3 regions of the Saccharothrix sp. NPDC042600 genome follow, and region 1 is predicted to be linked to each of the others. Evidence: riboswitches for the same ligand, from Rfam matches in the RefSeq annotation. Region 1 holds a riboswitch; each other region holds the start of a gene.

Region 1 (2,257 bases):
GGTGCCCCACACCCGGCACCGGGCCAGCAGGAACGCCACCGGCAGGCCCGTGACCAGCGCCAACAGCGTCGCGGCGAGCGCTTGGCCGAGCGTGAACCCGACCAGCTCCCACGTCTCGGGAGCGCCGATCACGGGCAGCACCCCGCCCTCGCCCAGCCCGAGGCCGACGATCGCGACCACCGGCCAGGCGAAGAACACCCCCAGGAACCCCAGGGGCAGGAGCGCGGCGAACGACCAGCCCAGCCCCGCGCGTGCGAACGTCCCGGTCAGCCCTGCACGAGTGCGCGCCATTGCTGCACCCACCGCTCGCGGTTGGCGTCGACCTGGCTCGCGGGCAGGGTGCGGGCCTTCTCCGGCAGCGGAGCGGCCTTGGTCCACGCCTCGGGCAGCGCCACGCCCTCGCGCGACGGGTACACGTACATCTGGCCCGGCACGTCGGCCTGGAACTTCTCCCCGAGCAGGAAGTCCACGACCTTGCGCGCGTCCTCGGCGTTCTTCGTGCCCTCCAGCACGCCCGCGTACTCGACCTGGCGGTAGCAGGTGTCCAGCAGCGCCTTGGTGCGCGGCGTGCCGTCGTCGCCGATCTCCGCCGACGGCGAGGACGCGTAGGAGACGACGATCGGGCGCGGGCCCTTGCCGCTGGAGCCGGAGAAGTCCTGGGTGTAGGCCTCCTCCCAGCCGGAGACGACCTTGACGCCGTTCGCCTTGAGCCTGGTCCAGTAGTCCGGCCAGCCGGACTCGCCGAACTCCGCGACCGTGCCGAGCAGGAACGCGAGGCCCGGCGAGGACGTGGCCGGGTCCTCCACGACCAGCTTGTCCTTGAACTTCGGGTCCGCCAGGTCGGCGTAGGTCTTCGGCGCGTCCGCGCCCACCGCGGCCACGTCGATGTTCACGCACACGTCGCCGACGTCCACCGCGTGCAGGCGGTTGGGCGGGTCGAGCTGGTAGCGCTGCGCGCCCTTGCCGGCCTCGGCGGAGGCGTACTCGGCGAACACGCCCTCCTTCAGGGCGCGCGAGGCGAAGGTGGAGTCCACGCCGAACGCCACGTCCCCGATCGGGTTGCCCTTGGTCAGGACCAGCTTGTTCGTCATGGCGCCGGCGTCACCACTGGCCAGCGTCTTGATGGTGATCCCGGTCTCGGCCTTGAAGGCGTCGAGCAGCTCGGGCTTCACCGCGAACGAGTCGTGCGTCACGAGGGTGACGACGCGTTCGCCCTGCGGCGCTTGGCCCGTGGTCGCGGAGCACGCGGCCAGCGAGGCCGCCGCGACGGCGACGGTCAGCACTCGTCGGAACATCGTTTCTCTCCCTACGCCGGCATGATCCGGATCAGGTGGACGGTCGAGGGCTTGCGAGCCCTCCTCTCAGCCCGGCGCATCACCGGACTCCCGTGGCGAACGCGCAGTTTACGCCACGCGGTGGGACCATCGGGGCATGGCCGAGCTGCTGACCGACGACCAGGTGACCGCCGCGCTGTCGACGCTGCCCGACTGGAGCGCCCGCGACGGCGCGCTCGTCCGCACGGCGGAGCTGCCCAGCTTCGCGCAGGCGATCCAGGTGGTGAACCGGGTCGCGGAGATCGCCGAGAACGACAACCACCACCCGGACATCGACATCCGCTGGCGCACGCTGACCTTCCGGTGCAGCACCCACTCCAGCGGCGGGATCACCGCGCTGGACGTGTCACTGGCGGAGGAGATCGACGGCGTCCTCGACGCGCTCGCGTGACCTCTCGCGCAGCACCACGCCGATCGCGACCAGGGTGAGCAGGCCCACCGCCGGGTAGACCCAGCCGAGCAGGGACAGGTACCAGGGGCGGGAGATGATCCAGATCGACGGCTGGGCGTGGAGCAGGAACGAGATCAGGTAGCTGCCGATCGCGAGCACCCACGCCCACGCCGTCACGGCCGCGAGCCGGTGCCGCACGCCGTAGATCAGCCACATCAGCGCGGGCACCGCCCAGACCCAGTGGTGGCTCCACGAGATCGGCGACACCAGCAGGCCCAGGAACTGGACGGCGACGACCATCGCCAGCGTGTCGGTGGCCTTGACCGCCCACCACAGCGCCCACGCGGCGCACGCGACCGCGACCGCGACGCCGACCAGGTAGATCGGCCCGGCCTCGACGTCGTAGCCGACCGTCCGGGACAGCGCCGCGCGCAGCGACTGGTTGATCGCCGACCCGACCGGTCCGACGCGCGTGGCGTCGCCGAGCAGGTGGAACCAGAACTGGTTCGACTGGCCCGCGGAGATCGCGAAC
Region 2 (2,257 bases), on a different contig from region 1:
CTGCCCGCCCGGAACCCGGCGGCGCACTCGGCCAGCGCGTACTCGGCGATCCCCGGCCACACCACCTCGGCGTCGCGCACCAGGTCCCGCACGCCGCCGACGGTGACGTCCGCGTCGAACCCGGCCTCGTACTGGGTCGCGCCGAGCACCAGCCCGTCCGCGCGCGGCACCAGGTAGACCGGGCGGCCGGAGACGTGGGCGCGGAGGGTGTGCGTGGGCGGCGGCAGCGCGCCGGGCCTGGTCCGCAGCCGCAGGATCTCGCCCTTGACCGGCCGGATCACGTCCTTCAGGGCCGGGTGCAGGTCCCGGCTCCACGCCCCGGCGGCGATGACGGTGACCGCCGAGTCCACTGTGGACTTCCCGGTGAACCGCACGCCGTTCTCGGCGCACGCCCGCCGCAGGGCGTCGAGCAGGAGCCGGTTGTCCACCGACAGGTCGCCGGGCACGGACAGTCCACTGCGGACGGTCGGACCGAGGCCGGGTTCCAGCGCGCGCAGCTCGCGCCTGGTCACCCGGTCGGCCGCGCGGCCCATCCGGCCCAGGTAGGCGCACAACTGGTCCAGCACCTCGGCGTCCGCGGCGTCGACCGCCACGGCCAGCGTCCCGACCCGGCTCAGCGGCACGTCCAGCGCCGCCGCGAACCCCGGCCACAGCTCCAGCGACTCCACGCCCAGGGCCAGCACGTCCTCGTCACCGGGCCACGCCTCGGTGATCGGCGCGAGCATCCCGCCCGCCACCCACGACCCGCCGTGCGGCGACGCGTGGTCGACCACGGTCACGTCGAACCCGTCGCGCGCCGCGAACCACGCGGCGGACAGCCCGACGACACCGCCGCCCACGACGGTGATCCCACTCGCACTTGCCAAGGCACTCACGCTCCCTGCGCCGGCATGACCCGGATCAGGTTCGACGGTCGGAGCGAACCACGCTCCCTCTCAGCCCGGTGTTCTCCAGGCTCCCGTGCGGACCACGTCCACCGTAGCGCACGATTCCGGCCGGCGGTTACGGTGCCGGGCGTGCCAGGACTCGACGGAACGCAAATCAGGCGGCGGCTCGCCGACTCGCTGCTCTACCTCTGCACGCCCACGCGGCCCGACCTCGCGGACTTCGCCGACGCCGTGCTGGCGGGCGGCGTGGACATCGTGCAGTTGCGCGAGAAGGGCCTGGAGGCCAAGCAGGAGATCGCGGCGCTGGAGGTGCTGGCCGAGGCGTGCGCCCGGCACGGCGCGCTGCTCGCGGTCAACGACCGGGCCGACGTCGCGCACGCCGTGGGCGCGGACGTGCTGCACCTGGGCCAGGACGACCTGCCGGTGCCGGCCGCCCGCCGCGTCCTCGGCGACGACGTGGTGATCGGGCGCTCGACGCACGACGTGGACCAGGCGCGGGCGGCGGCGATCGAGCCGGGCGTGGACTACTTCTGCACCGGCCCGTGCTGGCCGACGCCGACCAAGCCGGGCCGCCCCGCGCCGGGCCTGGACCTGGTCCGCGCGACCGCCGGGGCGACGGACCGGCCGTGGTTCGCCATCGGCGGCATCGACCGCGAGCGGCTGCCCGAGGTGCTCGCCGCCGGCGCGTCGCGCGTGGTCGTGGTGCGCGCCATCACGGACGCGGAGGACCCGAAAACCGCCGCAGCATCGTTGAAACTTCAACTAAAAGGCGTACAGTCGTAGGCGTGATGCCTGTGCTGTACCTGGGCCACGGGGCTCCCCCGCTGGCCGACGACGAACGGTGGACCGGCGAGCTGAGGTCGTGGTCCGCGACGCTCCCGCGCCCGGAGTCGATCCTGGTGGTGTCCGCGCACTGGGAAGCGGACCCGCTGACGCTCGGCGCGACCACGACCGTGCCGCTGACCTACGACTTCTGGGGCTTCCCGCAGCGGTACTACGAGGTCACCTACGAGGCCCCCGGCGCGCCCGAGCTGGCGGCTTCGGTGGCCAAGCTGGTCGACGAGCCCGTGCACCGGGACGAGGCGCGCGGGCTCGACCACGGCGCTTACGTGCCGTTGAAGGAGATGTTTCCCGACGCGGACGTCCCGGTGCTCCAGATGTCCATGCCGACCCTGGACCCGCGCCGGCTGTTCGAGGTGGGTCGGCGGTTGGCCCCGCTGCGCGACCAGGGCGTGCTCATCGTCGGCAGCGGGTTCATGACGCACAACCTGAGCTGCGTCGACATGCGGCAGGGGCCGGACTACGCGCCGCCGTCGTGGTCGGCGGAGTTCGACGACTGGGCGGGCCGGGCACTGGTCGAGGGCGACGTG
Region 3 (2,257 bases), on a different contig from region 1:
GCCGAGCGTGCGCAGCTCGGCGAACTGCGCCTCGTCGTTGGCGTCGGCGATCGAGCCGGGGCGCAGGCCGTCACCCAGGGAGAAGGTGACGTCGTAGGCGCGCAGGATCTCGCACAGCTCCTCGAAGTGCGTGTAGAGGAAGCTCTCCTTGTGGTGCGCGAGGCACCACGCGGCCATGATCGACCCGCCGCGCGAGACGATGCCGGTGACCCGGCGCGCGGTCAGCGGCACGTACCGCAGCAGGACGCCCGCGTGCACCGTCATGTAGTCGACGCCCTGCTCGGCCTGCTCGATGACGGTGTCCCGGTAGACCTCCCAGGACAGCTTCGCCGGGTCGCCGTTGACCTTCTCCAGCGCCTGGTAGATCGGCACGGTGCCGATGGGGACGGGCGAGTTGCGCATGATCCACTCGCGGGTCTCGTGGATGCGCTTGCCGGTGGACAGGTCCATGATCGTGTCGGCGCCCCAGCGGGAGGCCCACACCATCTTCTCCACCTCCTCCTCGATCGAGGAGGTGACGGCCGAGTTGCCGATGTTGGCGTTGATCTTCACGAGGAACTTCTTGCCGATGATCATCGGCTCGGCCTCGGGGTGGTTGCGGTTCAACGGGATCACGGCGCGGCCGATGGCCACTTCCTCCCGCACGAACTCGGGGCTCATGTTCTCGCGCGCGGCGATGAACGCCATCTCCGGCGTGATGATCCCGGCCTTGGCGTACGCCAACTGGGTCACCGCCCCGTTGACCGGCTCGCGCGCGGCGATCCAGTCGGCGCGCAGCCTGGGCAGTCCGGTGTGGACGTCGATGGTCGCGTCGGAGTCGGTATACGGACCGGAAGTGTCGTAGAGGTCGACGTGCTCGCCGTTGGTGAGCTCCACCCTGCGGAACGGGACCTTCACCCCGTCGGCCACCTCGCGGTAGACCTTGCGCGAGCCCGAGATCGGGCCGGTGGTGACAGTCGGCTTCACCGAACGGTCGTCAAGTGCCGTCACGACATTCCTCCCTACGCCGGCATTACCCGGTCAGGTTCAGGCGGTCGGCGGCACCGGAGTCCTCTCCAGCCGCCCTCTCAGCCCGCTGAGGCGCGAGCTCCCGCGTGTGTTGAGTTGTCCGCCCGACCATAGCCAGGCCACCACGTCCATGCCAAGGCCACCACACACCAGCCGCCCTGTCGTACCCACGTGGGACAATGGAACCGGGGGCCGGAGGCCACACCCACCAACGCCGACCAGCCCCGCACCACCCGCTCCACCAGCGACGACGGCGATCAGCGGCGGCCAACGACGATCAGCGAGCGACGGGCGGAGGCGGGCGGAGGCGGGCGGAGGCGATCACCGCCGAGCGGCGGCCGGCAGCGGCGGGCAGCGGCCGGCAGCGGCGGGCATCCCGGTCGGCAGCGGCGGGCATCCCGGTCGGGTCGGTAGCGCGGCGGTCGGCCCGGGTTGAGCTGAGTGGGCGGCGGCTGAAGTGGCGGGGCGCGCTGTGGTGGCCGGGTTGGGGCGGTGTTGCGCTGGACCCCGCTCGCCGCGGGCCGGGCCGGTCGCCCGCCCGCCGCCACGCGCCACCCGCCCTCCGCCGACGCGCGCCGCTGCCCGCCACGCGCCGCTCCCCGCCACCCGCCGTCACGCGGATGCCAAGGACGGCCCTTTGCGCGTACCTTTCTCCGCGTGGCTGATCACCAGCCCTTCCCGCCCGGGGCACGGCGCGTGGCGCGGCCCGCTGCGGTTTCGCCGTGCCCGTCGTGCGGTGAGCCGGCTGGGCGGAGTTACCCGGCCTGTCGGTTCTGCGCCGAGTTGGTCGACCAGTACTGGCTGCTCGACTGGCAGGAGCTGCTGGCCGCCGAGAAGCTCGCCGAGGGTGGCGCGGGGGAGAAGGAGCTGGCCGAGCTGGTGCTCGCCGACGAGGTGGGCAAGCACCCCTGGACCTGCACCGACTGGGCGATGACCCTGGTGACCTGCGCGCACTGCGGCGAGGAACCCGCCACCGGACCCGTGGACTGCGTGCGGTGCGCGACGGCCGACGAGCTGCGGTGGGCGTGGGACCACGCCGGTCACCCGCACGCCATGACGGCCGGCGAGCACGCGTTGCGGGTGGCGCGTGCGGTGTTGCGCGCGCCGCACCGGAGGCGGGCGACGGTGGTCGGGGCCTGGCGGCTGCTCATGCCGTTCCTGCTGGTCGGCGAACTACCGACGGTCGGCCAGGTGCGGCGCATCCGGGCGCACGTCATCGCGGGCGCGTACGCCGAGCTGGCCGCGTGCA

Evidence for each region. A riboswitch is a leader RNA that binds a small molecule or an ion and turns the genes downstream of it on or off. The one in region 1 is predicted to bind thiamine pyrophosphate.
Region 2: another riboswitch for thiamine pyrophosphate. It lies ahead of thiO (glycine oxidase ThiO); the one in region 1 lies ahead of AB0A74_RS35640 (thiamine ABC transporter substrate-binding protein).
Region 3: another riboswitch for thiamine pyrophosphate. It lies ahead of thiC (phosphomethylpyrimidine synthase ThiC); the one in region 1 lies ahead of AB0A74_RS35640 (thiamine ABC transporter substrate-binding protein).

Annotation. Positions count from the first base shown of each region.
Region 1 is NZ_JBEZBW010000102.1:6,215-8,471, reverse strand. It holds gene AB0A74_RS35645 (iron ABC transporter permease) at 1-291, opposite strand, end outside; gene AB0A74_RS35640 (thiamine ABC transporter substrate-binding protein) at 267-1,295, opposite strand; TPP riboswitch at 1,287-1,400, opposite strand; gene AB0A74_RS35635 (4a-hydroxytetrahydrobiopterin dehydratase) at 1,432-1,725, shown strand; gene AB0A74_RS35630 (mannosyltransferase) at 1,681-2,257, opposite strand, start outside.
Region 2 is NZ_JBEZBW010000110.1:18,315-20,571, forward strand. It holds gene thiO (glycine oxidase ThiO) at 1-866, opposite strand, end outside; TPP riboswitch at 861-972, opposite strand; gene thiE (thiamine phosphate synthase) at 1,017-1,670, shown strand; gene AB0A74_RS36785 (class III extradiol ring-cleavage dioxygenase) at 1,676-2,257, shown strand, end outside.
Region 3 is NZ_JBEZBW010000110.1:10,407-12,663, reverse strand. It holds gene thiC (phosphomethylpyrimidine synthase ThiC) at 1-990, opposite strand, end outside; TPP riboswitch at 981-1,104, opposite strand; gene AB0A74_RS36725 (hypothetical protein) at 1,792-2,257, shown strand, end outside.